One region of the Tistrella sp. genome, then DNA from elsewhere that is predicted to be linked to it. Evidence: riboswitches for the same ligand, from Rfam matches in the RefSeq annotation. Region 1 holds a riboswitch; each other region holds the start of a gene.
The links. A riboswitch is a leader RNA that binds a small molecule or an ion and turns the genes downstream of it on or off. The one in region 1 is predicted to bind cobalamin.
Positions count from the first base shown of each region.

Region 2: another riboswitch for cobalamin. It lies ahead of CMO28_RS23525 (TonB-dependent receptor plug domain-containing protein); the one in region 1 lies ahead of CMO28_RS26670 (ribonucleoside-diphosphate reductase subunit alpha).
Region 3: another riboswitch for cobalamin. It lies ahead of CMO28_RS07295 (TonB-dependent receptor plug domain-containing protein); the one in region 1 lies ahead of CMO28_RS26670 (ribonucleoside-diphosphate reductase subunit alpha).
Region 4: another riboswitch for cobalamin. It lies ahead of CMO28_RS14605 (energy-coupling factor ABC transporter permease); the one in region 1 lies ahead of CMO28_RS26670 (ribonucleoside-diphosphate reductase subunit alpha).

Region 1 is NZ_NYWI01000078.1:18,362-25,871, reverse strand. It holds gene prpC (2-methylcitrate synthase) at 1-387, opposite strand, end outside; gene CMO28_RS26680 (MmgE/PrpD family protein) at 410-1,936, opposite strand; gene CMO28_RS26675 (short-chain fatty acyl-CoA regulator family protein) at 2,078-3,511, shown strand; cobalamin riboswitch at 3,531-3,751, shown strand; gene CMO28_RS26670 (ribonucleoside-diphosphate reductase subunit alpha) at 3,886-5,790, shown strand; gene CMO28_RS26665 (ribonucleotide-diphosphate reductase subunit beta) at 5,781-6,899, shown strand; gene CMO28_RS26660 (thiolase family protein) at 6,866-7,510, opposite strand, start outside.
Region 2 is NZ_NYWI01000073.1:26,424-33,933, reverse strand. It holds gene CMO28_RS23540 (ABC transporter ATP-binding protein) at 1-656, opposite strand, end outside; gene CMO28_RS23535 (FecCD family ABC transporter permease) at 661-1,656, opposite strand; gene CMO28_RS23530 (ABC transporter substrate-binding protein) at 1,653-2,561, opposite strand; gene CMO28_RS23525 (TonB-dependent receptor plug domain-containing protein) at 2,566-4,506, opposite strand; cobalamin riboswitch at 4,672-4,888, opposite strand; gene CMO28_RS23520 (SDR family NAD(P)-dependent oxidoreductase) at 4,960-5,733, opposite strand; gene CMO28_RS23515 (YicC/YloC family endoribonuclease) at 5,895-6,785, shown strand; gene gmk (guanylate kinase) at 6,814-7,488, shown strand.
Region 3 is NZ_NYWI01000029.1:53,131-60,640, forward strand. It holds gene CMO28_RS07280 (glycosyl hydrolase family 17 protein) at 1-435, opposite strand, end outside; gene cobD (threonine-phosphate decarboxylase CobD) at 520-1,593, opposite strand; gene CMO28_RS07290 (cobyric acid synthase) at 1,590-3,062, opposite strand; gene CMO28_RS07295 (TonB-dependent receptor plug domain-containing protein) at 3,081-4,976, opposite strand; cobalamin riboswitch at 5,081-5,303, opposite strand; gene CMO28_RS07300 (PRC-barrel domain-containing protein) at 5,490-6,080, opposite strand; gene CMO28_RS07305 (SIMPL domain-containing protein) at 6,402-7,136, shown strand; gene hrpB (ATP-dependent helicase HrpB) at 7,145-7,510, shown strand, end outside.
Region 4 is NZ_NYWI01000040.1:105,240-112,749, reverse strand. It holds gene CMO28_RS14625 (sigma-54-dependent Fis family transcriptional regulator) at 1-1,939, shown strand, start outside; gene CMO28_RS14620 (energy-coupling factor ABC transporter ATP-binding protein) at 1,988-2,812, opposite strand; gene cbiQ (cobalt ECF transporter T component CbiQ) at 2,812-3,555, opposite strand; gene CMO28_RS14610 (energy-coupling factor ABC transporter substrate-binding protein) at 3,555-3,884, opposite strand; gene CMO28_RS14605 (energy-coupling factor ABC transporter permease) at 3,881-4,555, opposite strand; cobalamin riboswitch at 4,660-4,900, opposite strand; gene CMO28_RS14600 (YciI family protein) at 5,099-5,473, shown strand; gene CMO28_RS14595 (RNA polymerase sigma factor) at 5,470-6,720, shown strand; gene CMO28_RS14590 (cupin domain-containing protein) at 6,738-7,124, opposite strand; gene CMO28_RS14585 (TetR/AcrR family transcriptional regulator) at 7,216-7,510, shown strand, end outside.

The DNA.
Region 1 (7,510 bases):
ACGGGCGCCGGCGGGGTTGTGGTCGGCGGCCTCGGGCAGGGCGCAGCCCAGGGCCGAGACGCCCGAGCGGAGTACGTCCATGGGATGGGCGGCGGCGGGCAGGGCTTCCAGTGTCCGGCGCACGGCCTGGGGCAGGCCGCGCAGCCGCTTCAGCTTCTCGCGATAGAGCCGCAGCTGCGCCTCGGTCGGCAGGCTGCCGTGGATCAGCAGATGGGCAATCTCTTCGAAATCGCAGCGGTCGGCGATGTCGAGGATGTCGTAGCCGCGATAATGCAGATCGTTGCCGCTGCGGCCGACGGTGCAGAGCGCGGTGTTGCCGGCGGGCACGCCCGACAGGGCGACCGATTTTTTCGGGCGGGGGGTCTCGGAGGGTATCGTGGTGGTCATCTGCCTGAACTCCTTCTGAAGGTCAGCCGATCCGGTCGAAAATGCCGTGGAGTGCGCGCGCGCCCAGCCGGTCGGGCGAGACGCTGAAGCTCAGCCCGGCAAGATCGTCGGCGGAGAGATGCGGCAGGCGCTCGACGGTGGCGAGGAAGCGGTCCTGCTCCACCTGGTCGATCACGCCCTCGGCGAGGATGCGGAACTTGGCGACATAGTCGGGGCGGCGGAAGGGGCGGGCGCCGGCCGGATGGGCATCGGCCACCGCCAGCTCGTCCGTGATCTCGCGGCCGTCGTCGAGGGTGACGACCACCCGCCCGCCGAAAGCTTTCTCCGCCGGATCGGCGGCGTGATAGCGCCGGGTCCAGGCGGGATCCTCCACCGTCGAGATCTTGCGCCAGAGGGCGATGGTCGAGGGGCGGGCGGCGCGGTCGGGCGCATAGGAGCGCTGGTGGTGCCAGCCGCCGTCTTCCAGCGCCACCGCGAAGATGTACATGATCGAATGATCCAGCGTCTCGCGGCTGGCCCTGGGGTCGAACTTCTGCGGGTCGCCGCTGCCGGTACCGATCACGTTATGGGTGTGGTGGCTGGTGTGGATGACGATGCTCTTCACCCGGGCGGGATTGCCGATCGCGGGTGCCATGCGGCGGGCCAGATCGATCAGCGCCTGGGCCTGGTATTCGGCCGAATATTCCTTGGTCCAGGTTTCAAGGATCGCGCGCTTCGGTTCTCCGGGTGCGGGGAGCGGCACGTGGTAGACCGCGTCGAAGCCGCCGAGCATGCGGGCGATGACCCCGTCCTCGCCCTCGTAGACGGGCGCGGGCGCGCCCTCGCCGCGCATGGCGCGGTCCACCGCCTCGATCGCCATCTTGCCGGCGAAGGCCGGGGCATAGGCCTTCCAGCTGGAAATCTCGCCCTTGCGCGACTGGCGGGTGGTGGTGGTGACGTGCAGCGCCTGCTGCACCGCCTGGAGGATCACCTCTGCCGGCAGGCCCAGCGCCGCGCCGATGCCGGCGGCGGCCGAGGGGCCCAGATGGGCGATGTGGTCGATGCGGTGCTCGTGCAGGCAGATGCCCTTCACCAGATCGACCTGGATCTCGTAGGCGGCGGCAAGGCCGCGAAGCAGCCGGTCGCCGTTGAGCCCGCAATGCTGGGCGACTGCCAGCACCGGCGGGATGTTGTCGCCCGGATGGGAATAGTCGGCGGCGAGGAATGTGTCGTGGAAGTCGAGTTCACGCACCGCGACCCCGTTGGCCCAGGCCGCCCATTCGGGCGAAACCCGACGATGAGGTGACAGGCCGAAGACCGTGGCGCCGGGGGTGAAGGGGTGCGCGGCCGCCTGGGTGCGGGCGCTCACCACCGGCCGGCGGGCGAGGGCGGCGGCGGCGACCGCGGCATTGTCGATGATGCGGTTGCCGATCATCTCGGCCACTTCGGCACCGACCGGTACCGGGTCGGCGGCAACGGCCGCGATCTTCCAGGCGAGCTGATCCTCGCGGGGCAGATGGTCGGCGGAACGGTGGGCGCGAACCTCGTGCAGGATCACCAGGGGCCTCATTGCTCTTGCATCGGATGGGATGCTTCGCAATATACGCAGACGGAAAAACCCGCAAATGACTGAAAATGCGTGGGTTTGCGAAGGGTGGCCCGGAAGTTTGCGAAGTTTGCGAAGATTCGGGGAGCGAAGGATGAGCCGGGCATGAGCAAGGCATTCATGGGTGTGCGGCTGAAACGGCTGCGCGAGGAACGCGGCCTGACCCAGGCGGCACTGGCCCGCGCGCTGGACGTGTCGCCCAGCTACCTGAACCAGCTGGAACGCAACCAACGGCCCCTGACCGTGCCGGTGCTGCTGAAGATCAATGCGGTCTTCGGGGTCGATGTGCAGATGTTCTCGGAAGACGAGGAGGCGCGGCTGATCGCCGATCTGCGCGATGTGTTGAGCGGCGAGGGGGCCGGCGGGCGGGCGTCGATGGCCGAGATCCGGGAACTGGCCGCCGGTATGCCCGAGATCGGCCGGGCGCTGGTCGGGCTGCACCGGAACTGGCGGGCGGCGGAAGAGCGGGCCGATGCGCTTGCCGCCCGGTTGGGGCAGGACGTCGCCGGCCAGACCCTGACGCCGATGCCTTACGAGGAGGTGCGGGATTTCTTCTATGCCCGCCACAACCATGTGGCCGAGCTGGACCATGCCGCCGAGGCGCTGAACACCGCGGCAGGCCTGGTTCCCGGCCGGGTTCTGCCGCGGTTGATCGCCCATCTGCGCCGCCGGCACGGTGTCGAGGTGATCGACGACGAAGAGCCGGGCGAGGCGGAAAGCCGGGGCGGGGTGCTCAGCCGCTTCGATCCCGAGCGCCGGGTGCTGCGGCTGGCAGCCGGGCTGCCGCCGGGCCGGGCCGCCTTCCAGATCGCCAGCCGGCTCGCCTTTCTGGAACAGGGGGCGGTGCTGGACCGGCTGTCGGCCGATCCGGGCTTTTCCGGGGAAGAGGCGCGGGTGCTGGCGCGGATCGGCCTGGCCGCCTATTTCGCCGGGGCGCTGATCCTGCCCTATGCCCCCTTCCTGGCGGCTGCGGAGGAACTGGGCTATGACATCGAGCGGCTGTCCCGCCGGTTCGGGGTGGGGTTCGAGACCATCTGCCATCGCCTCAGCACGTTGCAGCGGCCCGAGGCGCGGGGCGTGCCGTTCTTCTTCGTGCGGGTCGACCGGGCCGGCAATATCTCCAAACGTCAGTCGGCGACCGATTTCCACTTCTCGCGGGTCGGCGGCAGCTGCCCGCTCTGGAACGTGCACGAGGCCTTCGCCAGCCCCGGCCGGATCCTGACCCAGCTGGCCCGCATGCCCGATGGCCGGACCTATCTCTGGATCGCCCGCACCGTGGGACGCATGGGCGGCGGCTGGGGCGCACCGGGCAAGAGCTTCGCCATCGGGCTTGGCTGTGACCTGCGCCATGCCGGCCGGCTGGTCTATGCCAAGGGGCTGGACCTGTCCGATCCGGAGGCCGCGACGCCGATCGGCGCCGGCTGCAAGGTCTGCGACCGCCCGGCCTGCCCGCAGCGCGCCTTTCCGCCGGTGGGGCGGCGCCTGGCGGTCGACGAGGCGGAACGCCGCTTCGCCCCCTATCCCGCGGCCGAGGCTTGACGGCGGGACGGCGATCTGCACAAGATGCGGCGTTCTCGGTTCCCCAGGTCCACAAGATCTGGGGCTAAGAGGGAATCCGGTGCGACGGGGGACACCCCCGTCAATGCCGGAGCTGTCCCCGCAACTGTAGGCGGAGAGCGGCCACGCAAGACTGGGCCACTGACGGGCAACCGTCGGGAAGGCCGGCGTGGCGGCGGTGACCCGCGAGCCAGGAGACCTGCCGGAACCTTGGAATGATACGTCCCTGGGCGGGGAGTCCCGGCGGGCGCATGGCGGTTTCCGTCCGGCGACCCGCGGGTTCTGATCCCGTGCCCGCGCGTTCGGCCTGCCCTGCGTTCATCCGGCCCCGGTCCGCAGATCGATGGGTGAACGCCATGACCTCTCTCGCCTTCGACTTCGACCGGCACGGCCATCTGGTTCCGGTGACGGCTTCGCTGCCGCCCGAAGCCGTGCCGCGCCGGCCGCAGGCGCCGATCCCGTTTCCGCTGGCCCCCAAGCCGGTGCCGGCCGATCTGGTGCTCGATCGTGGCCGTGATGCGCTGCTGACCGATTTCGGCAAGGCGACGCTGCGTGACCGCTATCTGATGCCGGGGGAGAGCTATCAGGATCTGTTCGCCCGGGTCGCCTGCGCCTATGCCGACGACCGGGCCCATGCCCAGCGGATCTATGATGCGATCTCGCGGCTCTGGTTCATGCCGGCGACGCCGATCCTGTCCAATGGCGGCACCAGCCGCGGCCTGCCGATCTCGTGCTTCCTGAACGCGGTGCCCGACAGCCTGGACGGCATCGTGCGGACCTGGAACGAGAATGTGGCGCTCGCCTCCAATGGCGGCGGCATCGGCACCTATTGGGGCGAGGTCCGTTCCATCGGCGAGCCGGTGAAGGGCTGCGGCGAGACATCCGGCATCATCCCCTTCATCCATGTCATGGACGGGCTGACGCTGGCGATCTCGCAGGGCTCGCTGCGTCGCGGATCGGCCGCGGTCTATCTGGACGTGCATCACCCGGAGATCGAGGAATTTCTTGAAATCCGCAAGGCCTCGGGCGATTTCAACCGCAAGGGCCTGAACCTGCATCACGGCATCGCGATCACCGATGCCTTCATGGAAGCCGTGCGCGATGGCGCCGATTTTCCGCTGATCAGCCCCAAATCCGGCGCGGTGATGCGCCGCATCGACGCCAGGCGGCTGTGGCAGCGGATCCTTGAGACCCGGCTGCAGACCGGTGAGCCCTATCTTCTGTTCATCGACACGGTGAACCGGGCGCTGCCGCGCCATCAGCGGGCGCTGGGGCTCAAGGTCTCGACTTCCAACCTGTGCAGCGAAATCACGCTCGCGACCGGCGCCGATCATCTGGACGAGGAACGCACCGCGGTCTGCTGTCTTGCCTCGCTCAACATCGAAACCTGGGATCAGTGGCAGGGTGAGGCGGGGGTCGTCGAGGACGTGCTGCGCTTCCTCGACAACGTGCTGACCAGCTTCATCGAGACGGCACCCGACGAGATGGCCCGGGCGCGCTATTCGGCGATGCGCGAACGCTCGGTCGGGCTGGGCGTCATGGGCTTTCATGCCTTCCTGCAGGCGCGCGGCATCCCGTTCGAAAGCGCGATGGCCAAGGCCTGGAACCTTGCGATCTTCCGCAGGCTGCGCCAGGAGGCCGACCGGGCCTCGGTGTTCCTGGCCGAGGAGCGCGGCCCCTGCCCGGACGCGGCCGAGGCCGGCATGCAGGCGCGGTTCAGCCACAAGCTCGCCATCGCGCCGACGGCGTCGATCAGCATCATCTGCGGCGGCACCAGCGCCTGTATCGAGCCGGTCCCGGCCAATATCTACACCCACAAGACGCTGTCGGGCGCCTTTCCGGTGCGCAACCCGCATCTGGCCCGGCTGCTGACCGAACGCGGCCTCGACCGGCCCGAGATCTGGCAATCGATCGTCGAGCACGAAGGATCGGTGCAGCATCTGGACGGGTTGACCGACGACGAGAAGGCGGTGTTCCGCACCGCCTTCGAGATCGATCAGCGCTGGATCGTGGAACTGGCGGCCGACCGTGCACCCTTCCTGTGCCAGAGCCAGTCGCTGAACCTGTATCTGCCGGCCGATATCGATAAATGGGATCTGCACATGCTGCACTGGACCGCCTGGGAGCGGGGGGTGAAGAGCCTTTATTACTGCCGCTCCAAATCCATCCAGCGGGCGGGCTTTGCCGGCGGCACCCGTGCCGGGGCCAGCCTGGCCGCGACCGCACGCACCGATTACGAGGAGTGCCTGGCATGTCAGTGAGGCGCGTGATCGCCGGCGATCTCGATCCGATGACCCTGGTCGGCACCGGCCGGGTCGGGCTGCTGACGGCCACCGGCACCTATGACGTGGAGCGCTACCCCTGGGCCTATGCCTTCTGGAAGCGCCAGCAGCAGATCCACTGGATGGGTGAAGAGGTGCCGCTGGGCGGCGACGTCAAGGACTGGACCTCGGACCGGCTGAGCGATGCCGATCGCGGCCTGCTGACCCAGATCTTCCGCTTCTTCACCCAGTCGGATATCGAGGTCGGCGACAATTATCTGAAGCGCTATCTGCCGCTGTTCCAGCCGCTGGAAATCCAGATGATGATGGCCGCCTTCTCGAACATGGAGACGGTGCATATCGATGCCTATGCGCTGCTGCTGAAGACGCTGGGCATGCCCAAGGCCGAGTTCGAAGCCTTCCGCGACTATGCCGACATGCGCGCCAAGGCCGATTACATGCACAGCTTCGGCACCGGCACGGTGGCCGATGTGGCGCGGACGCTGGCCATGTTCGGCGCTTTCACCGAAGGCATGGCGCTGTTCGCAAGCTTCGCAATGCTGCTCAACTTCCCGCGCCACAACAAGATGAACGGCATGGGCCAGATCGTCAGCTGGTCGGTCCGGGACGAAAGCCTGCATTGCGAAGGCATCATCCGTCTGTTCCACGAATGGCACCGCGAGACCGGCGCGGTCACCCGGGCGGTGCGCGACGACATCACCGATGTGGCGAAGACCATGGTCGGCCTGGAAGACCGGTTCATCGATCTCGCCTTCGAGCTGGGGCCGGTCGAGGGGCTGCGGCCGGACGAGGTGAAGGCCTATGTCCGCTACATCGCCGACTGGCGGCTGACCCAGCTGGGCCTGACCCCCGTCCATGGCTGTTTCTCGGACCCCGACCAGGGCGCGCGGGCGCTGGTGCCGCACCCGCTGCCCTGGCTGGTGGAAATCCTGAACGGGGTCGAGCACGCCAATTTCTTCGAGCAGCGCGCGACCGAGTATTCCAAGGGCGCCACCCGCGGCGCCTGGGACGGGCCGGATGGCGTCTGGGCGGCCTTTGACCGCAGATCTGCCGATCAGACGGCTTCCAGGATCGTGGCGATGCCCTGACCGCCGCCGATGCACTGGGTGGCGAGCGCGAAGCGGCCGCCGCCCCGCATCAGCTGCTGTGCCGCCTTGGCGGTGATCCGCGCGCCGGAGGCCCCCAGCGGATGGCCGAGTGCTATGGCGCCGCCATCCGGGTTCACGATGTCCTCGGGGATCTCCAGCGCGCGCAGGCAGGCGACCGCCTGGCTGGCGAAGGCCTCGTTGATCTCGACCACGCTCAGATCACCCACCCCGATGCCGGCACGGGCAAGCGCCTTGCGGCTGGCCGGCACCGGGCCGATGCCCATGATCTCGGGCGGGCAGCCGGCAATCGCGGTGGCGCGGACCACCGCCATGATCGGCAGGCCCTGGGCGCGGGCGAAGTCTTCCGAGGTGACGAGAACCGCCACGGCGCCGTCGGTCAGCGGCGAGGCCGTGCCCGCGGTCACCGTGCCGTCGGCACCGAAGGCGGGCTTCAGCCCGGCCAGGCCTTCGAGTGTGGTCCCGGGGCGCAGGCAGCCATCGGCATCAACCACGCCGTCGGGCGTGTGCACCGCCACGATCTCGTCGGCAAGCCGGCCGGCCGCCTGGGCGTCGCGTGCCTTCTGCTGGGAGCGGAGGGCGAAGCCTTCCTG
Region 2 (7,510 bases), on a different contig from region 1:
TCGGCAATCAGGCGACCCTCTGCCAGCAACACCAGCCGGTCGCAGAACCGGGCGGCAAGCCCCAGATCATGCAGCACGGCCACCACCAGCCGGCCATCGCCTGCAAGGGCTTTGAGCAAGTCCATGACATCGAGCTGGTGTGCGGGGTCGAGGGCTGCGACCGGCTCGTCTGCGAGCAGGATCGGCGCCTCCACGGCCAGTGCCCGGGCCAGCAGAACCTTGAGCCGTTCACCGCCTGAAAGCCGGTCGACCCGGCGGCCGGTGAAACCCTGCGTCCCGGTCGCCGCCATGGCTCGGGCGATTGCGCGGCGATCTGCGGGCCTCCGGCCGTCACCATGAGGCAGGCGGCCGAGCGCGACCACGGCTTCTGTCGGCAGCGGCCAATGCACATCGGCGCCCTGGGCCAGATACGAGATCCGTCGCGCCCGGGCGGCGGCGGACAATTGGTGCAGCGGTTGCCCGCCAAGCAGCACGCTCCCATGCTGCGGGGTCAGAAGACCGGCGAGCAGGCGCAGCAGCGTGGTCTTGCCGGCGCCATTGGGGCCGATCAGCCCCACCAGTTGCCCCGGGCCGAACGACAGGGACAGATCCTCCAGCCGGGCGCGGTCCGGCCCTGAAAGGGTGAGGTGTCGCGCCTCGAGGGTCGTTGCGTCCATGGGGTCAGCCGTCCTTTCGCGCGGTCTTCAGGATCAGGGAGGCGAGGAAGGGTGCACCGATCAGGGCCATCATCACCCCCAGCTTCAGTTCGGGACGGGTCGGCAGCAGGCGAACGGCGATATCGGCCGAGAGGGTGAAAGCGGCGCCAGCCGGCGCTGCGATCAGCAACAGGGCGCCGGGGCGATGGCTGACCAGCGGCCGCAGCAGATGCGGGACGATAAGGCCGACGAAGCCGACTGCGCCCGCGACCGCGACACCGGGCCCGACGGCAAGGGCTGTGCCCAGAATCGTCGCAAGCCGGGTGCGGGTGACATCGAAGCCGAGACTCGCGGCCGTGTCCTCGCCAAGGGTCAGGGCTTCGAGTGCCCGTCCCAGCCGGGCGAGCATCACCAGGCCGATCATCACCGGCGGCACCGCCAGCCAGACATGGTCCATACTGCGGTCGCTGAGCGATCCCATCAACCAGAAGACGATTTCGAGCGCCGCATAAGGTGACGGTGCAAGATTGAGGGCGAGGGCGGTGAGGGCTGCGGCGAAACTGCCGATGGCGACGCCGGTGAGGATAAGCGCGGTGGTGCCGGCCCCGCGTGCCGCGATCACGGCCAGGACCAGCGTGGCGGCGAGGGCGCCTGCAATGCCACCGAGCGGCAGGGCCAGCGACCAGGCGGCCGCCGCACCGCTGTAGAAGGCGGCGACGGCACCCAGACCTGCCGAGGCGGAGACACCGACCACGCCCGGATCGGCGAGCGGGTTGCGCAACAGCCCCTGCAAAGCTGCGCCGGACATGGCGAGCCCGGCGCCCAGCACAATCGCGAGGATCGCCCGGGGGAGGCGCAGCTGGACCAGAATCAGCGCATCCAGCGTGTCGCGGCCATGGGCGACGTCGGCCATGGCGCGCGGAAGATCCAGACCGTCCGGCCCGGCAGCAATGGAGGCCAGCGTCAGAAGGGCGGTGAGGAGGAGGAGCGCCGCCGATATCCGGGCCGTGGTCAGCGTCATGACCGCGATCCTCGCTGGCGTCCGGCGAGCGACCGTCGCGCGGCCGACAGGCGACCGACCGCCTCTGCGACCCACGGGCCCGGGCAGACCCAGAGGGCGGCCGGCAGGCTGGTGATGGCCATGCCCGCTGCCCGTGCCCGGAAGGCCGGATGGTCGAGCACCTCGCGCGCAAGGGCCGGTGGTGCATCCCCGTCGGAATCGAGCACCAGCAGATCGGGTTTCAGGCGCAACAGCCGTTCGAGGCCGATCCGGCCATCGCCATCGACCGGCGCATCGGGGGCCAGATTGCGGAGACCGGCCGCAGCCAGGATCTCGTCCTGCAGGGTTCCCGCTCCGGCGACACCGCCGCCGGGACGCAGAACCACCACGCCCGGAAGCGGTGTGTCTTTCGCATCCAGGGTCGCCTCGCCAAGCATCCGGTCCATGGCATCGAGCATCTTCCGGCCGGCAGCGGGGTTGCCCACGGCCGCGGCAAGGCTGGTGACCTGGGACCGGATGCCGGCGAGGCTGGTCGCCTCGTCGAGCAGCAGCACCGGGATGCCGGCCCGGCGCAGCATCTGCGTGGTCGTCAGAGTGGTGTAGCGGCCGGCGACCACCAGATCCGGGGCGAGCCGGGCAATCTCCTCCGCCCGGCCGTGATTGAGCACCAGCCCCTGCGCCGCTGCGGGATCGATCGCCGCCGGCCCCGCGGCCAGCCAGGTAACCGATACCAGCCGGCCGGGCGGTGCCAGGCGCAGCAGCAATTCGTCGGCACACAGGTTCATCGACACGATCCGCCGCGGCCCGTCCCCGGCGGAAGCCGAGGGCGGGGCCGCGAGTACCAGGCCGGTCAGCAGAAGCCCGGTCGACAGAAACCTGGTCGACAGAAGCCCGGTCAGGCGGTGCGGAAGGCGCCGTGCTCGCATCAGGTCAGAACCGCATCCGCAGGCCGGCATAACCTGCGCGACCACGTGAGCCGTAGCCCAGAACCTCCTGATACTCCTCGTCAAAGAGATTGTCGATCCGACCGAAGATCTCGACCGTGTCGGTGAGATCATAGGCGGCGGTCAGGTTGACGAGGGTGTAGTCGTCGAGGGTGACGACGCTTCGGTTGTAGAAGGCATCGTAGGCCCAGTCTTTCTGTTCGCCGTTGTAGACGACAGAGAGGCCGGCCCGGCCACGGTTGTCGAGAAAGCGGGTCGAGAGATCGGCACTGGCGATGTGCGGCGCACGACGCACCAACTCCTGCCCGTTGGAGTCTTCTCCGTCTGTATACGTGTAGGCCAGCCGCAGATCGGCCCACGAAACCGGCCGTATGGTGACCGAGGTTTCTATCCCATTGATCCGCGATGTGCCGGGCAGGTTGATCGACGTGCTGCCGCTGCCTTGGATCAGATTTTCGATGTCCTGGCGGAACCAGCCGAAATCGATCACGAATCGACCATCGAAGAAGCTGTGCTCGATACCGGCATCCCAGCCGGTTGCCTCTTCAGGCTTCAGATCGGGATTTCCTTGATAGGTATTGCTGTAGCCGAACAACTCAAACAGGGTCGGGTTCTTGATGCCAGTTCCATAAGAAGCCCGCAGTTTGGTATCCGTGCCCGGGATCAGCCAGGCTGCGGTGAAGCGCCAGGTCTTCTGATCGTCGAAGATTTCATTCCTGTCGTAGCGTCCGGCCGCAGAGAGAAAGAGCTGGTCGTAGAGCCCGAGGCGGTATTCCCCCGCAAAACCTGTGGAATCAAAGGCACGGTCGACCGTTGACCAGGCACTGCTGGTTCGTACGGTTTCGCGTTCATACTCGGTTCCCAGCGAAAGATCGTGACTGACGGCGCCGGTCTCGAACCCGTAGTCGGTCTGATAGTCTGCCTTCAGCCGGCGGCCCAGATAGGTGCTGGTGATGCTGCCATCTGATCGGTAGTCGCGATCATGTTCGGTGTTGGCAAGGCCGACCTTATGATGCCAGCGGCCGTCCGCCATGGCGTAGCGCGCTTCGCCGCGCAGGAAGGTCTGCGTACCGCGGGTTTCCTCATCGGCGTCGTAAGGAAGAGTGGAATAGCCATCCCCTTCCGTACGATAGCGCACGGTCCTGCCGACCAGGGCGAATTCCAGATCCTCCGCCGGCCGCCAGCCGAATTTCGCGAAAGCGGACCGGTTGCGATAGCCGTCCTTCTCCGGATTGCCGGCGCGTTCATCGGCGGATGAGATGCCGTCGGTGCGGAAGCTCTGGGCCGAGACCAGGGCATCGAACGTCTGGTCGCCATAAGAGACCGTGCCGACCGCTTCGCGGGTGTCGAAACTGCCGGCCTCGGTCCGCACACTGCCCGAAAGCGGGCCGGACCCACGTTTGGTCGTGATGTCGATCACGCCACCCACGGCATCCGAGCCATAGAGCGCGCTCTGCGGGCCGCGCAGAACCTCGATCCGCTCGATCTCGTAAGCAAGCAGATGGCCGAAATCGAATTCCGACCCGCCCGAAGGATCGGAGACTTCTATGCCGTCGATGCGCACCAGGGTCTGATTGGCTTCCGAGCCGCGGATGCGGATCTGCGATGTGCCACCCACCGACCCGGTGCGGCTGACCGCAAGGCCGGGCACCAGACGCAGGACATCGTCGACCTGACGGATCTGCAAAGCCTCGATCTGTTCGGCTGTGATGACGGTGACGGCGCTGCCGACGGTCTCGACCGGCACCGGGCTGCGGGCGGCAGAGACGGAAAGCGGGGCGAGACGCGTGGCCTCGTCGGTTCCAGTCTCTTCGGCAGCGGCCAGGTTCGTAATTGCCAGCGGAGACAGCGTGATCAGTGGCAGGGCCAGGCCGGCACGAAGCTGACGGCGCGACCGGTGGCGGGCGGGTGGGCGATTGGTGGACACGGGGATACTCGACCTCGTTCGACTGCGTCATGCGGTCACTGCGAACGAGGCCGGCAGGGTGGCTGGTCGGGGCGGGAAGGGGAAGCCTTGGGGGGCTTATGGGGTCTTCATGCCGCGCCGCCACCGCTTGCAGAACCCATCGGTACACCCCGCCCGACGTGCTCGCCCGTGACCGCGAATGACGGCAGGTCTCCTGGCTCGCGGGTCATCGCACCACCGTCACCTTCCCGGCCCCCGTCGGGGCCAGTGGTTTCGAGACGGGGCACTCTCCGCTTACAGTTGCGGGGGCAGCCGCGGAATTGCCGGATTATGATACCGGCGCACCGCATTCCCTTTTCATCCTGCGGAACGACCGCAGGACACCGTCAGTGGAGCCATCCTGGCGCGAAGATCGCCCGTCTGGCAAGCGCGATGTGACATTCGCGTGTTTTCGCCGGATGGTTGCAGCGGCCGTCACTTCCCAGGCAGGCCGCCGAGCAGCCGGTCCGCCCAGGCGGCCGGCAGGGCGGCGAGCAGCCAGCAAAGGGCCGCCAGTTGCCACGGAAAGGCGATGCGCGCCCGGTTGCGGTCGAGCCCGCGGCGGATGATCCGCGCCGCCCGGTCGGCATCCATCAGGAAGGGCATCGGAAAGCGGTTGCGGGCGGTCATCGGCGTGCGCACGAACCCCGGGCAGACGACAGACACCCGTAGCCCGCCATGGGCAAGGCGCGGACGCAGCCCTTCGCCCCAGGCCTTCACGGCCGCCTTTGATGCGGCATAGGCAGGCGCCCCCGGCTGGCCGCGATAGCCGGCGAGGCTGGCGACGATGGCGATCGCTCCGCGCCCGCGACCCAGCATCAGCTCGGCTGCGGGCAGCACGGTGTTGACCACGCCGTCGACATTGACCGCGAAGATGGCCCTGGTAACCTCTGCCGAAACCGCGCCGCCACTGCCGGTTTCGTTGCCTGAGATGCCGGCATTGGCGATCATCAGGTCGAGGGGCGCGCCTGCACCGATCGCGGTCACCCAGGCTGCGACGGCATCGGCATCGGTGACGTCGAACCGCGCCACATCCACCTCGGCACCACGGCTGCGGGCGGCGGCTGCCACGGCTTCCGTGCGGTCCGTGTCGCGGCCATGCAGGGAAAGTCGGATGCCCGGTCCGGCATATTCCAGCGCCAGGGCAGCGCCCAGTCCGCTGGACGCGCCGGTGATCGCGATATGGCGGGGCGTGGGGGATGCGGTCATGGGACGCGGGTGGTCCTGGTGGACATCCGACGGGCAGCGTCGGAGACTGTGACGTGATCAGACCCGGATGGTCATCCGAGGCTTGGCGGGGGCGGGACGGGTTCGTATAGTCCGCCCGTCCGACCCGCCCCTGATCATCGCTCATCCTCGGGAGATTGGCCATGGCGCTTGCCAGCATGACAGGATTCGCCCGCGCCGATGCAGGCGATGCCCGCTATGGCTGGAACTGGGAAGTCAAGAGCGTCAACGGCCGCGGGCTGGACCTGCGGATCCGGCTGGCGCCCGGTTTCGACCAGCTGGAACCGGTCGTCCGCAAGGTCGCCCAGGACCGTATCCGCCGCGGCCATGTCAGCGTGCAGCTGGGCCTGGTGACCCATGCCCGGGGCGCGCGTCTTCGCATCGATCCCGAGGTCGCCGACGGGCTGGGCGAGGTTCTGACCGAGCTTCAGCGACGCTTTCCCAAGGCGAAGGTGCCGCGGCTCGACGGCCTGCTGCGGGTGCCGGGCCTGTTGCAGATGGTGGAGCAGGAGGAGAGCGAGGCCGTTCGGGCGGCGCGCGAGCATGCGATGACCGAGAGCCTGATCGCCGCCTTCGATCGCCTGGTCATTGCCCGCGCCCAGGAAGGGGCGGCTCTGACCCGGTTGCTGACCGAACATGTCGATGCGATCGAGGGGCTGGTGACCGAGGCTGCCGGCCTGGCCGCCACCCAGCCTGCGACCATCCGTGCCCGGCTGGAGGAACAGCTGCGCAGCCTGCTGCAGGACCGCGCGGGTGCTGCCGAAGACCGGATCGTTCAGGAAGCCGCGATGCTGGCTGCCAAGGCCGATATCCGTGAAGAGCTGGACCGGCTGGTCGCCCATGTCGCCCAGGCACGGGAGCTGATGGCCGCCGACGAGCCGGTCGGGCGCCAGCTCGATTTCCTGGCGCAGGAATTCAACCGTGAGGCCAATACGCTGTGCTCGAAATCTTCCGACACGGCGCTGACGCGGATCGGACTTGCCCTCAAGACCCGGATCGATCAGCTCCGCGAGCAGATCCAGAACGTCGAATGAGCTTCGACATCACCGCCTCTCAGGGACCATGCTGCTGATGACCGACACCACCGCCGCACGCCGCGCCCCTCATGATCGCCGGCGTGGCTTGATGCTGGTGCTCTCCTCGCCTTCGGGTGCCGGCAAGACCACGCTGTCGCGCCGCCTGCTGTCGCAGGACGACGACATCACGCTGTCGGTCTCGGTAACCACCCGCCCGATGCGCCCGGGCGAGGTGGACGGCGTCGACTATCACTTCATCGATCGCGCGAGTTTCGATCGCATGGTGGCCGAAGAGGCGCTTCTTGAGCATGCGACCGTGTTCGAAAACAGCTATGGCACACCCCGGGCCGCGGTAGAGGCGACGCTGGCCGACGGCCGCGACGTTCTGTTCGACATCGACTGGCAGGGCACCCAGCAGCTGGCCGACCGGGCGCGCGACGACCTTGTGACCGTCTTCATCCTGCCGCCCTCGATCGCCGAACTGGAGCGCCGCCTGACGACCCGGGCTCAGGACAGCGCCGAGGTGGTGGCCAAGCGCATGGCCAAGGCGGCGGATGAGATGAGCCACTACGCCGAATACGACTATGTGCTGGTCAACGAGGATGTCGACCGTACTCTGGCGGATCTGGAGGCGATCCTCAGGGCGGAGCGCCTGCGGCGCCGACGCCGGCTCGGCCTCAGCGGCTTCGTGAATGTGATGCGCGAGGGCGCCGGCCGCTGAGAAAGCGCGCCGGCACCCCGAC
Region 3 (7,510 bases), on a different contig from region 1:
GCGCAGCAGCACCTCGTTGCCGACGATGACCGCCTTGACCGCCTGCGGATTGCGCGCGACGACGTCCAGCGCCGCATCGATCTCCATCTGGTTGTTCTGAGGGTTGGCGCCGATCCAGATGCCCTGAAGCACGCTCATGCCGAGCTGGGCGGCCTGCACCGACACCTCTTCCAGCCCCTGGCGGGCGGAATAGAGGCGCACGCAGTCGGTGACCGATTTCAGGATCGCCATATCCTCGGCGATCTGCTCGGGCGGGGCCACGAAGCTTTCGTTATGGGGCGTCTGGCGGCCCCGGAACGGGGCATAGGAGGGGCAGGCGACGTGGGCGTTGGGAACGTCCGGCAGCTCCACGGGCGCATTCGCCCATGACCAGAAGCCCCAGGCGATCGCGGCGGTGACGACAAAGGCGACCAGTCCGATCAGGCGCGACGACATCGCTCGGCAGTTCTCCTAAAGGGCGGGGAGCAGGACCGACCATACGCCCCGACCGGACATCGTTAGCCGAAACCGGGTGTCTTGTCAGCCTTCCGTGTGTGACGCGGCATCGGCGAGCCCGCCTTCGAGCCGCGCCCATTCGCCGGGACGTCCGCCGGCGTTGTCTTCGGCCGGGATGCCGAAGCGCAGCCAGCCGGCCTGGGCCGGAATGGTGACGGGGCCCGGCCAGTCGCGGATCAGGATGCCATGACGGGCGGCCAGCCGCTCCAGGATTTGCGCAGCACGGGCCCGGCTGCCGGCATCGACGGTCACGAAAAGATCGGTCTGGCCGACAGGGGCAAGTCCTCTGCGATGAAGCAGGCGCGAGAGCCGGTCGGCCCCGGCGGCCAGACGGGTCCGGGTCTCAGTGATCCAGGCCGTATCGTCATAGGCCCGTGCCGCCACCGCAAGTGCCGGGCCCGAGACGGCCCAAGGGCCAAGATGATCGGTCATGCGCAGGGTGGTTGCCGGATCCGCGATCGCAATACCCAGCCGCAAGCCCGCAAGACCAAAGAATTTTCCGAAAGACCGCAGCACCACCAGCCCGGGCCCGGCCAGATCGGCGACCGAGGTGTCGGGCGTGATCTCGGCAAAGGCCTCGTCGACCACCAGCCGGCCGCCGCGATCGGCCATCAGCCGTGCCAGCCGGCGCAGCTCGTCGCGGCCGGTCAGCCGGCCGTCGGGATTGTTGGGGTTGACGATCAGCACGGTGTCGATCCCGGGCGCCGTCAGCCGGTCGGGGTCGGTTTCGACCGTGACGGCATGGCCGGCGCGTTCCCAGGCAGGCCCGTGCTCGTTATAGGTGGGGCCGAGCACGGCGACCCGACCCCGGGGCACGGCAAAAGGCAGGGCCTGGATCAGCGCCTGCGATCCCGGCCCGGCACAGAGATGGTCGGGGCCGGGGGCGCGGTAGAAGCGGGCGGCGGCATCAAGGCAGGGGCCGATCAGGTCGCCATCTGGCAGCCGCGTCCAGGCATCGGCCGGGATATCTCTTGGATCAAAGGGATAGGGGTCGCGGTTGATGCCGGTGCTGAGATCGATCCAGGGCCTGGGCGCCGCCGGATGGCTGGCGGCCATGGCTGCAAGCCGGCCGCCGTGATCGCGGTGTGCGGCGGTCATGGCAGCACCGGCCGGGCTGCGGCCGCGAACAGGGCCTCGATGTCGAGTGCTGCTTCCAGATGGTCGGCGAGGGCATCGAGGGCGGCCTCGACCGAGGCTTCGTAATCGACCGGTACCGGGCGCCGGCCGGTCAACGCCTCGATCAGGGCGGCGCGGTAGCCGTCGGCGCCGAACAGACCGTGGAGATAGCAGCCGGCGACCCGGCCGTCATGGCCGGTGGCGCCGTCGGGGCGGCCGTCGGCCAGACGCAGCATCGGCCGCGCCGTGCCGGGGCCGGTGGTGACACCGACATGCATTTCATAGCCGCGCACGGCCGCGCCTGTGGTGATTTCGGTGCCGGTGGTTTCGATCAGCGCCTTGTCGCCGCCGAGTCGGGTTTCGACGTCGAGCAGGCCGAGGCCCGGCACGGCGCCGGCCGGCCCCTCGATGCCGTCCGGATCCTCGATCACCCGGCCCAGCATCTGATAGCCGCCGCAGATGCCGATCACCCGGCCACCGCGGCGGACATGGGCGGCAAGATCGACATCCCAGCCCTGGGCGCGGAAGAAGGCGAGATCGGCGATCGTCGCCTTGCTGCCGGGCAGCACGATCAGATCGGCCACCGGCAGGGGCTGGCCGGGCGGCACCATGGTCAGCGCCACCTGCGGTTCCAGCTTCAGCGGATCCAGATCGTCGAAATTGGCGATGCGGGCGAACATCGGCACGGCGATCTTCAGGCCCCCGGGCCCCGGATCGCGCGGCGTGTCCAGCGCCACCGCATCTTCGGCCGGCAGCCGCGCCGCGGCGGGCAGCCAGGGCACCACCCCGAAACTCTTCCAGCCGGTGCGGGTCTCGATTTCAGTCAGGCCGCCGTCGAACAGGCGGACATCGCCGCGAAACCGGTTGATGATGAAGCCCTTGATCAGCGACAGCTCATCTTCCGGCAGAAGCGCATGGCTGCCGACCATCTGGGCGATCACCCCGCCGCGATCGATGTCGCCCACCAGCACCACCGGCGCCCCAACGCGGGTCGCGAAGCCCATATTGGCGATGTCGCCGGCGCGCAGATTGACCTCCGAGACCGAGCCCGCCCCTTCGATCAGCACCAGATCGGATCGGGCGGCGAGGCGGGCGAAGCTCTCCAGCACCTTCGGCATCAGCCGGTCCCGCCAGCCGCGATATTCGGCGGCGCGCGCCGTACCGGCCATGCGGCCCTGCACCACCACCTGCGCGCCGATATCGGTCTGCGGCTTCAGCAAGACCGGGTTCATGTCGACCGAAAGCGGCACGCCGGCGGCACGGGCCTGCAGTGCCTGGGCGCGGCCGATTTCGCCGCCATCGGCGGTGACGGCGGCATTGTTCGACATGTTCTGCGGCTTGAACGGCAGCACCTTCAGCCCGCGGCGCACCGCGATGCGGGCAAGCCCCGCCACCAGCAGCGATTTGCCGACGTCGGATCCCGTGCCCATCACCATCAGGCAGCTTGCCATCGGCGGCGTCTCCCAATGTCAGAAGGCGACCCGCAGGCCGAGATAGAGGCTTCGACCAGGGGTGGCGTAGCCGTCCACTTCCTGATAGTCCACGTCGAAGACGTTGTCGAGCCGGGCATAGGCGGTGACGGCGTCGGTCAGGCGGTGGTCGCCATTGATTCCCATGATGGTATAGCGGCGGATCTTGGTCGGCCGGCTGGCGGAATTGACCTGCGCGCCGACATGGGACGCCTCGATGCCGATCCGGGTGCCGTCCAGCGGATAGACATCGGCGGCGGCGAACAGGGTGTGGCGCGGACGGCGCGGCAGGGCCGTGCCGGTCTCCAGATCCGTCGTCTCGAGATAGGTATAGGCCGCCTGAAGCGTCAGCCAGTCGGCCGGCACCGCCTTTGCCGTCGCTTCCAGCCCCTCGGTGCGGGCGCGGGCGGTGTTGCGGTAGCGGCTGGCGGCGGAATCGAAGCTCAGCATGTTGCGGATGTCGTTGCGGAACCAGGTGAGCCCCAGGGTCAGCGCGTCGTCGACGAGGCGCTGTTCGATGCCGATATCCCAGCCCCGGCTTTTCTCCACCTCCAGATCCGCATCGCCATAGGTCGGGTGATAGAGCTGGTAGAGCGACGGCGCCTTGGAGCCGGTGCCCCAGCTGCCGCGCAGCGTGGTGCCGGTGCCGGGCACGATCCAGGCACCAGTGAAGCGCCAGGTGGTGTGGGCGCCGAAGGCCGAATGATCGTCGCGGCGGACACCGGCGGTCAGATAGAGCTGGTCCCAGAGCCCGGCCCGGTACTGGCCGAAGATCGCGGTGGTATCGGCATTGGCCGAAAGCGTGTTGATCACCGGATCGCCGGGGGCCTTCGCATCACCGATCGAGGCGGCCTCGTGCTCGCGCGAGAGGCCGACGGTGGCCACGTCGTCGTGACCGTCGACGGTGATGTCGGTCTGGTTCTCGATCCCGGTCCGCCGGCCGTCGAAATCGGTGCGGACCGAAAAGCTGGAGGTCGGGTCCTTCGAACTGCGGTCGAGCCGCGAGCCCGAGAGGGTGGTACGGTTTTCAACCCGGCCGTCGAACAGGGTGGCGATGGCGGTCACCCGGCCGCTCAGGCTGTCGGCCTCGTTCTCGCCCGGCGCCTCGGGCTTGCGCGAGGGGTCGAAATCGGCCGAGGTGCGGGCGGCCGTGCCGGTGGCTTCGATCGCGAATTGATCACTCAGGGTCAGCCCGCCGCTGAGGCCGATCTGGGTGCCGGTGAAACCGTCATCCTCCCGCCCGCCTTCCAGGCGCGAGAAGCCTTGGGTGCGGAAATCGACGATCGAGACGGCGCCGTCCCAGCGCTCGCCGGCACCGCGCAGCGCCGCGGAATGCCGACGGCTGCGATAGGCGCCGTATTCTGCCGAGGCGTCGCCCTCCACCCCGGTGCCGCCATTGCGCAGACCCCGGCGGGTGACGATGTTAACCACGCCGCCCATGGCATCGGCGCCGTAAAGCGCGCTCTGCGGGCCGCGCAGCACCTCGATCCGGTCGACGTCGTCGGCAAGCAGGCGGCCGAGATCGAAAGCCCCGCTGGCGCTGGCGGGATCGTTCACCTCGACGCCGTCGATCAGGATCTTGGTCTGGCTGTCATCGGTGCCGCGCAGCCTGAGATTGGTGGCGGCCCCGGGGCCGCCGGTGCGGCTGAACGATACGCCCGGCGCCCGGCGCAGCGCATCGACCACGAAGACGGTGCCGGCTCGGCGCAGGTCGTCGCCGTCGATCACCGTCACCGAGCTGCCGACGGTGGCGGGATCGACGGCCGTGCGGGTGGCGGTCACCACCAGAGGTGTCAGGGTTTGACGGGTTTTTTCGTCATCGGCGAATGCCGGGACGGCACCGGTGGTGGCGGCAAGGGCGGTGCCGAGCAGAAACAGGCGGACGGCGGCGGTCATGGGTCTGTTATGGTCCCGCGATGGCTGGCGCACCGACGCGAACGGGATGGCCGGCGCGTGTCCGGGTCTCCCTGCCGCCGGTCATGCCCGCCCGGCGACCGCGCGATACGCGGGGGTGCGACGGCAGGTCTCCTGGCTCGCGGGTCCAGGCCCGGGCCCCCGGCCTTCCCGGCCTGTTACCGCCAGTGGCTGTCATGGGGGTGGGCTCACCGCCTACAGTTGCGGGTACAGCCGCGGCCTGGGCGCCCTGGCGCCGCACCGCGTTCCCTCTTCGCCGGCCGCCTTTCCGAGGAAAGGCGGCACGGAACCGTCGCCCCGCACCATAAAGACCGGGATGCCCTGGGGCAAGCGGCACGAAAGAAGGGCGCCATCCTCGCGGGGGGAGGATGGCGCCCGAAGTGATCAGGCAGGGAGACGTTCGGGAGGAGAACGTCGGTGGTCCAGGGGAAGGTCGGTGGTCCAGGGGAAGACCGTCGTCAGTCAGTCATGGTCGTCGTTCATGGTCGGCCCGGATCAGCCGCCCGACGGGGCGGTGGTGGGGGCGGGGGTGCTCATCGGCTGGGCGCCGGTGGCGGCATCAGCGTCGCTCTTCACGGCTTCCTGTGACTTGAAGGCCGGCATCTGCTCCAGCTGCTCGGGCGTCACCGAGGCGACCAGGGCCTGTTCGGCCGGCTCGGCCTTAAGCTGATCCCAGGGCACCATCACTTCCTTGGCGCCGAAGCCCAGCACGCCGCCATAGGCGAGCACCGCATGGGTGATCTGACCGTCGGTACCGAAGATCACGCCCTGAAGGGAGGCGACTTCCTCACCGTCGGGGGTCCGGACCACGGTGTCGTTCGACAGCAGGGTATCGGCCGGCTGCGGATCCTCGGCCTCGGCGGTGTCGGCACCGCCAGCCGGCGGGGTCGCGGGCATGGCGCCCGACGGGGCTGCCGTGCTGCCGGCACCTGCACCCATCCCGCTGCCGGCCGGGGCCTGCTGTTCCGTGGGGGCAGCACCCGGCGAGGCGGCCTGTGCCAGTGCGCTGCCGGCCGCGAGGGGGGCGGCACCCAGACCGACGATGATCGCAAGAGCCGAGGTCGTGCCGCGCATGGACTTGAACATGGTCAATTACTCCTGTGTTCGGCGATCCGGCAAGTTCTCTTGCCTTCCTCAATGATCTGGGAACTTGAGCGAAAATTGTTAAGTGCTGCGCTGTGGCATAATCATGTGAGGTTTGGTCTTCGAATACTGGTAGAAGATGATGAAGCCCCCCCGGCTGTGAGCGGGCGATGTCAGAAGGGCCGGATCGGGCCTCCCCCGTGTCGGCATGGTGTCGCGGCCGTGCTTGACGCCGGCCGCGGCGCGTCGCAGGCTCCGGCGCAGGAGGGACGACGGCTGCCCGCAACCCCCGCGGGGCCGAATTTCTGCGCAGGAGATCTGCCGATGCGTATGGACGTTCTGGGACTGGCCGGTGCCGCGGTGATCGCGGTGGGCATTGCCGCCGGCGGCTGGCTGGTCGGCCAGGGTGTGGTCGAGGCGCGGCTCGGCAACCGCACCGTCCAGGTGAAGGGCCTGGCCGAGCGCGAGGTGAAGGCCGACCTGGCAGTCTGGTCGCTGCGCTATGTCGCCTCCGGCAACGATCTGAACGAGGTGCTGGGCCAGCTGAAGCGCGATACCGAGACGGTGAAGCGTTTCTTCACCGATGCCGGCCTGCCGGCCGAGACGATCGAGATGCTGAGCCTGGAGGTGACCGACCAGAACGCGCAGCTCTATCGCTCGGGCCCGGTCGAGGTGCGCTATATCGTGGCGCAGACGGTGTCGGTGCGGACCACCGATGTCGACAAGGTGGAGGCCGCATCGCAGAAGGTGGGCGATCTGGTCGAGGCCGGGGTGGTGCTGTCCAACGACATGGGCGCCTGGGGCAGCGGCCCGTCCTATATCTTCACGAAGCTCAACGATCTGAAGCCCGGGATGATCGCCGAGGCGACCGCCAATGCCCGCGACGGTGCCGCCCAGTTCGCAACCGACAGCGGCAGCCATGTCGGCGCGATCCGCAATGCCTCTCAGGGGCTGTTCCAGATTCTGCCGGCGACCGATATCCCGAACATGCCCGAGAACCGCCAGGTGACCAAGACCGTGCGGGTGGTGACGACCATCGACTTCTTCCTGGAAGACTGAACCCCGCCTTGACGTCGGACGCCCCCCTGCCTGATCCCGCATTGCCCGACCGGATCGCCCGTGCGATCCGGTCGCTGCCCGTGGCGGAGCTTGCCCGCCCGATCCGCGAGGCTCTCCATCAGGGCCGCGATCTGGTGATCGAGGCGCCGCCGGGTGCCGGCAAGACCACCGCGGTGCCGCTGCTGCTGCTGGATGCCCCCTGGGCGGCAGAGGGGCGCATCCTGATGCTGGAGCCGCGCCGGCTGGCGGCACGCGCTTCGGCGGCACGCATGGCCGCGATACTGGGCGAGGCGGTGGGGGAGACGGTGGGCTACCGGGTCCGGCTGGACCAGAAGGTCGGCCCCCGGACCCGGATCGAGGTGGTGACCGAGGGC
Region 4 (7,510 bases), on a different contig from region 1:
GATGCAGACGCTCACCGGCGTCCGCGGCCAGTTCCGCGATGCCGGCCACCTGCCTGACGGATCCGTGCCCGAGGTGATCGGCCGGTCCTGGCAACGCTGCGCCTCTCGCGGGCTGGCGATGAACCGGCCGGCGCGACAGGATCCGCTCGGCCTGGCGGCGTTGCGCCGCCAGCGGGAGCGCAATCACGACCTGCTGCGCCTTGCCACCCCCGAACTCGACCTGCTCGCCCATGCCATGGCGGATGCGCGCGGCGTGGCGATCCTGACCGATTCCCGCGGCCTGATCCTGGATGCCCGCGGCGATGACGGCTTCGCCGGCCGGGCCCGCCGGGTGTTCCTGCAGCCGGGCGCCTGCTGGTCGGAAGAACATGAAGGCACCAATGCGGTCGGCACGGCGCTGGCCGAAGGCGGCCTGGTGGAGGTCGACGGGGCGGAGCATTATCTGGACGAGAACCGCTTCCTGGTCTGCACCGCCATGCCGGTCTTCGATCCGTCCGGGCGGATCGCCGGGCTGTTCGACCTGTCGGCCGATGCCCGCCGCCCGCAGACCCATGCCCGGACCCTGATCCGCCTGGCGGTCGCCAATCTGGAGCATCGCTGGGCGATGCAGGCCGCCGAGGCCGACGGCGCCGATCTGCTGGTGCGGCTGCATTCCCACCCCTCCTGGCTCGGCACGCCGCATGAGGGGCTGCTGGCCTTCCGCGACGGGCGGCTGACCGCGGCCAACCGCATCGCCCTCGGCCTGCTCGGCGTCGATGCCTCGACGATCGGCGAGACCGACTGGGAAGCCCTGTTCGACGGGGCGATGACCGGCGAGGCCCGGCTTCTGCACACCCGTGCCGGCGGCGTGCCGATGCATCTGCGCGTCTCGCGCCCCGCCCCCGCGGCACCGCGCCGCCGCCCGACGCCTGGCCCCGTCGCCGAGGCCCAGGCCGTGACCGTTCGCGGCGGCATGGTGTGGGACAGCGGCACCGATGCCCTGCTCGCCCGCGCCGTGCGGGCCGCAGATGCCGATATCCCGGTGCTGCTGCAGGGGGAAACCGGTACCGGCAAAGAGGTCTTCGTGCGCGCGCTGCACCGCCGGTCCAGCCTGGCCGACCGACCCCTGGTCGCCGTGAACTGCGCCGCCATTCCGGAAGGTCTGCTGGAAAGCGAGCTGTTCGGCTACGAGGACGGCGCCTTCACCGGCGCCCGGCGGCGCGGCTCCACCGGCCGCATCCGCCAGGCCGAGGGCGGCATCCTGTTTCTGGACGAAATCGGCGACATGCCGCTTGGCCTGCAGGCGCGGCTGCTGAGGGTGCTTCAGGATGGCGAGGTCCTGCCGCTGGGTGCCGGCAAGCCGGTCAAGGTCGATTTCCGGCTGGTCGCCGCCACCCATCAGGACCTGAAGACGGCCGTGGCCGAAGGGCGCTTCCGCAGCGACCTCTATTACCGCCTGAACCATCTGTCGGTGACCCTGACGCCGCTGCGCGACCGCCGGCCGCTGGACGGCATCGTCGACGCCGTCTTCGCCGCCACCGGGGCCGCCACACGCGCCGTTCGCCTGTCGGACGAGACCCGCCGCCGGCTGATCGGCCACGGCTGGCCCGGCAATCTGCGCGAGCTCGCCAACCTCCTGCGCACCCTGGTCGCGCTGGCGGATGACGGAGCGGTGATCGAGGCGGAAGACCTGCCGGAAGACATCCGGGCAGAGGCAAAACCCAACCCCACCAACCTCACCGCCCCCATGGCCGGGGCCGGGGCCCCGGCACAGCCGTCTCAGGCCTCTTTGGTCACGCCGGCGGTTTCGGCGTCGCCGGCCCCCGCCTCCCTCCGCGCCCTGACCGATGAGGCGGTCTTCCGCGCCCTGGCGGGGACCGGGGGCAATATCAGCGCAGCCGCCCGTGTGCTGGGCATTCACCGCGCCACGCTTCACCGCCGGCTGAAGGCTTCGGGCTGACGAAGGCCGGGTGGGCACCCGGCCCCGGTTATCGCAATGGCGCCCCGGTTATCGCAATGGCGGTAGTGCCGCCACCAGATCCTCCAGCCGCCGCGGCAGGGGCCCGGCCGGCAAGAGTCCGCGGGATGCCAGGGCAGAGGCCAGACGGCGCAGCATCGGCAGGCGCAGCCCCAGCCCCGACAGCAGCACCTCGTCTTCGAAAACCGTGTCGGGCGCCCCGTCCAGGACGATCCGGCCACGGCCGAAAACGGCGACACGGTCGGCCCAGCCATTGGCCAGATCCATGTCATGGGTGGCGATGACCACGGCGGTCCCAGTGCCCGCCACCGCATCCAGGCGCTGCATCAGCTCGTCCACCCCCGCCGGATCCAGCCCTGCCGTCGGCTCGTCGAGCAGCAGAATGCCGGGACGCATGGCGAGCAGCCCCGCGATCGCGACCCGCTTGCGCTGGCCGAAGCTGAGCATATGGGTGGCCCGGTCGGCGAGGTGGGCGACGCCCATCATCGCCAGCGCCTCGGCCGTGCGCTCCCCGGCCTCGGCTGCCGTCAGCCCCAGATTGAGCGGCCCGAAGCTCACATCCTCGGCGACGGTCGCCGCAAAGAGCTGATCATCCGGGTCCTGAAACACCAGACCGACACGGTGCCGCAGCCGGGTCAGGCCCTTGCGGTCGTGGGTGACCGGGGTGCCGTCCAGCACGACCTGCCCCTGATCGGTGCGGATCGCCCCGGCCAGCGCCAGCAGCAGGGTGGATTTGCCGGCGCCATTGGCGCCCAGAATGGCCAGCCGGCCGCCGGCCGGGATCGCCAGATCGACATGGTCGAGCGCCGTGACGCCGCCCGGATAATGATGGACCAGACCGCGGGCTTCGAGCATCAGCCGATCCAGACCGCCCCGGCCGCAGCAAGCACCAGACCACAGGCAAGCACGGCAAGCCGCGCCGGGGCCGCAACCGCCTCGGTGCCGGCAAAGCGCAGGCGGCCGTCATAGCCGCGCACCGCCAGCCCGGCATTCATCCGCTGCGCCCGATCCAGCACCCGGGGCAGAAGCCCCGCAAGCAGCCGCCCGCCCGAGCGGATCTGCCGGCCCCAGCCGGCATGTCCCAGCCGGGCCGCCTGGGCACGCTGCCCCGTCTCAAGACAGTCCAGCACCAGCCAGACGATGCGGAACATCATCATCGCCAGATCCGAGATGTCGGGGGCGAGCCCGCGACGCTGAACCATCTGCAGCAGCGAGGTGAGCGGCGTGGTCAACGCAAGCCCGATCAGACAGGCGACGCAGGTGATGCTTCTGAGGCCGGTGAAGGCGGCAGCAGACAGCACCTCGGGCCCGGCGATTCCAACCACCGGCCCCTGCGCCCAATGCAGCGTGATCATCTGCACCGCAGTACCGGCCAGGATGAAACCGGCCGGCACCACGGCCGCGGCGCGCAGATCCCGCGGCGCCACCTGTGCCGCCCCCAGCACCAGGCAGAGGACCAGCATCAGGATCACGATCTGGCCGATCCAGCCGGCCGCGATGAGCGAGACCAGCATCAGCCCGATGAAGATCAGGGCCTTTTCGGCAGCCGGTCGTCTGCGCCAGCGGTTGGTCTGCGCGGCACGATCGATGGCCCGCATCAGGCGCGGGGTCCGTCGGCACGTGCCGGCGCCGCCTCGTCCGCGGCCGGATCCGCCTCGCGGCGGCCACGGCGCAGGCCGAAATAATAGCCGAGCAGACCGGCGCCGATCGCCGCCTGAAGGGCGAAGAGCAGGCTTTCGATCTCGCCGCTCGGCGGCTCCCACAGCGGTTGGAACCAGGGCACATAGTCCGGCGCGATCTCGCCGATCACCAGTTCCGCCTGACCGTCGGCCCCGGCGAATTCCGCCGTGCCGGGCGGATGGATCAGCAGCGGCGCGATCGCCAGCATCACGACCAGGGCGAGCAGAACCAGATTGCGCTTCATCATGACGCCACCCGCCCGCGGAACAGATCCAGCGCCTTCAGTTCCGAGCGGCTGTAGCGGCCGAGCATGTTGAACACCACCACGGTCAGCAGCCCCTCGCTGATCGCCAGCGGCACCTGGGTGAGGGCGAAAATGCCCAGGAACTTCGATGCCGCCCCGGCGATGCCACCGGTCGGATCGGGGAAGGCGAGCGCCAGTTGCAGCGAGGTCACCACATAGGTGGCAAGATCGCCGAGCGTCGCCGCAAAGAAGATCGCGAGTGCGGCCCCGGCCCCCATGCGGGTGAGGCCGTGGAACAGCCCCCAGGCCACGAAGGGCCCGGCGATCGCCATGGAGAATACGTTGGCGCCAAGGGTGGTGAGCCCGCCATGGGCGAGCAGCAGGGCCTGAAACAGCAGCACGATGGTGCCGAGCACGGTGGTGACCGTGGGCCCGAACAGGGTGGCGGCCAGCCCCGTTCCGGTCGGATGGGAACAGCTGCCGGTCACCGAGGGCAGTTTCAGCGCCGAGAGCACGAAGACATAGGCGCCGGATGCCGCCAGCAGCAGCTTCACTTCCGGCGTTTCGCGGACCAGCCGGGTGATGCGGCGGGCACCGTGAATGACGAAGGGGGCCGAGACCGCCGCCCAGAGGGCGGCATGGGTCGCCGGCAGATAACCTTCCATAATATGCAAGGGCCGATCCTCCGAAGGCGTTGGCCACGTGCGGCAAGGCCTTCGGAGAAATCCCGGCAGGTTCCGGGGACCCCGCCCCCGTCCGAACACCCCGTTCGGAGAGTGGCCCTGTCAGATGCGAAGGCAGGTTTCCTGGCTTGCGGGTCACCATCCGTCGCCGGCCTTCCCGGTTGCCCAGTGGCCTGACAGCCCGGAACCTCAGGTCCCGGGCGGGCGACGAACTCTCCGCCTACAGTTGCGGGGGCAGCCATGGCTCCCGGGCGCACAGCGCCCGTGCCCATGTTCCCTTTTACACCGCCCTCCCCCGTCAGGAGCGAGAGGCGGACCTTCATGGGAGGTGATTCTGATCTGTGGTTGTATCGGGTGTCAAGTCGTCGGCCCGCGGGTGGGGTCGGCACCGGACATCCCCGCCTCAAAAAAATGTCGGGCCGCACGGCATCGCTGTCGAAATCGCCATGGCCCGGGGCTCATCATTCCGGACGGGGAAGAGCGGCCCGCGGGGTGCGGGCACGGCGTGCCGTCCGCAGATGAGGGATGCGAACGATGCAGTACATGATGGTGATCTACGAAACCGCCGAAGCCCATGCGAAGCAGAAGGATCCGGCCCGGGCCGGGGACTATTGGGGCGGCTGGGGTGCCTATGTCGAGGCGATCCGCGCCTCGGGCATCATGCTGGAAGGCCACGGGCTGCTGCCGCCCGAGACGGCGACGACGCTGCGGATCACGGACGGGCGCCGCGAGGTGCAGGACGGCCCGTTTGCCGACACCAAGGAGCGGCTCGCCGGCTATTTCGTGATCGAGGTGCCGGATCTGGACACGGCCCTCGACTGGGCCGCCCGCTGCCCCGCGGCGGCCGAGGGTGCCATTGAGCTGAGGCCGGTGATGCCCTCGGCGCAGGAACCCGGGGGCGCGGCGTGACCGGCCCCGACGCGGCACACAGGGCGGTCGAGGCGGCGGCACGGCAGTCCCGTGCCCGCCTCGTCGCCTTCCTGGCCGCACGGTTCCGCGACCTGGCCGCGGCAGAGGATGCCGTGGCCGATGCCTTCCGGATCGCGCTCGACCTCTGGCCCCGGCAGGGTGTGCCGCACGCGCCGGAGGCCTGGCTCGCCACGGTCGCCCGCCGCCGGATCACCCATGCCCTGCGCCATGGGGCCGTGCGCCGGGCGGCCGAACCGGCCCTGACCCTGCTGGCGGGGGAGGCGGAGGATGCGGCGATGGCGGCGCGGCCCCTGCCCGACGACCGCCTGGCCCTGCTGTTCGTCTGCGCCCATCCCGCGATCGCCCCCGAGATGCGCGCGCCGTTGATGCTGCAGGCGGTGCTGGGGCTGGATGCCGCCCGGATCGGATCGGCCTTTCTGGTGGCACCCGCCACCATGGGGCAGCGGCTGGTCAGGGCCAAGGCGCGGATCCGGAGCGCCGGCATCGGCTTTCAGCTGCCCGAGCCGCAGGATCTGCCGGAACGGCTGAGCCATGTGCTGGATGCCGTCTACGCCGCCTTCGGCACCGGCTGGGAGATGGTGGCCGGCGGCGATACCCGCGGCGCCGACCTGACCGGCGAGGCCCTGTGGCTGGGCCGGCTGCTGGTGGAGCTGATGCCGTCCGCGGCCGAGGCGCGCGGTCTTCTGGCCCTGATGGCCCATTGCGAGGCACGCCGCCCGGCAAGGCGCGACGCCGCCGGCCGCTATGTCCCGATCGATCTTCAGGACACCACGCTCTGGCGGGCCGATCTGATCGCCGAGGCCGAAGCCCAGCTGGCCGCGGCCGCAGCCCTGGGGCGCCCCGGCCGCTATCAGCTGGAGGCGGCGATCCAATCCGCCCATAACGCACGCGCCGACCCCGCCGGGCGGCCGCAACCCGGCCCCGACATCCGACTGGCCCTCTATAGTGCCCTGATGGCGATCGCCCCATCCGCAGGGGCCGCCGTCGGCCATGCCGCCGCCCTGGCCGGAACGGCGGGCCCGATGCACGGCCTTCATGCCCTCGACGCCGTCGCCGGGCTTGAGACCTATCAGCCCGCCTGGGCGCTTCGGGCCCATCTGCTGGCGGCGTCGGGCGATGCCGCATCGGCGCGCGCCGCCTATGCCCGGGCAATCGGCCTTGCCGAGGATCCGGCCGTGCGCAGCTGGCTTGCGGCCGCAGCCGCCGGCCTCAATGACGGGGCGTGACCGACGGATCGTCGGCATCAATGACGGGGCGTGACCGACGGATCATCGGTCCAGGCACTGCTGCCGTCGCGGGGGGTGAAGAACAGGATGTCGAGGGCGGGCGTGTGCAGGACCGCGCCGTGGGTCATGGCCCTGGGCACACAGAGGACATCGCCGGGCCCGACCTCCAGCTGCATGTCTTCCACGCCCGTACTGATGGTAAAAGTGGCGCGGCCGGCCAGGATCACCAGGATTTCGTCGCCGCCGTCATGGCGTTCCCAGAAGCCCTTCACGCTGCCTGCATCGATCCGGATCACCCCGGCCATCACCGGCCCGTCGGCCAGATGATGATCGAGCAGGCGAAAGTCGCCGCCCGGCACCAGTGTCGCGAGTTCCTGGGCAATCGAGAACACGGCCGGCTTCATCGGAACACCTCGTTCATCGGGGGGCTTGATCGGTCGCCTTCAGAATACGAAGATTCCTTCGGTTTCTGAATTCGCATCCGGAGCCCCGCCGATGCCGCCTGTCCCCCCCGCCACAAGCCCGCGGAAACGGCCGGTTCAGGCCCGATCGCGCGCCACCGTCGAGACGATCCTGGACGGCGCCGCTCACATTCTGATCCGCGACGGCTTCGACCGTGCCACCACCACCCGCATCGCCGAGGCGGCAGGCGTGGGCATCGGCTCGCTCTATCAGTATTTCCCGTCCAAGGAAGCGGTGGTCGCCGCGCTGATCGACCGCCACGCCGCGGCCCTGATCCGGGTGTTCGACGATCTGGCACCGCGGCTTGCCGGCAGGCCGCCGGCCGAGG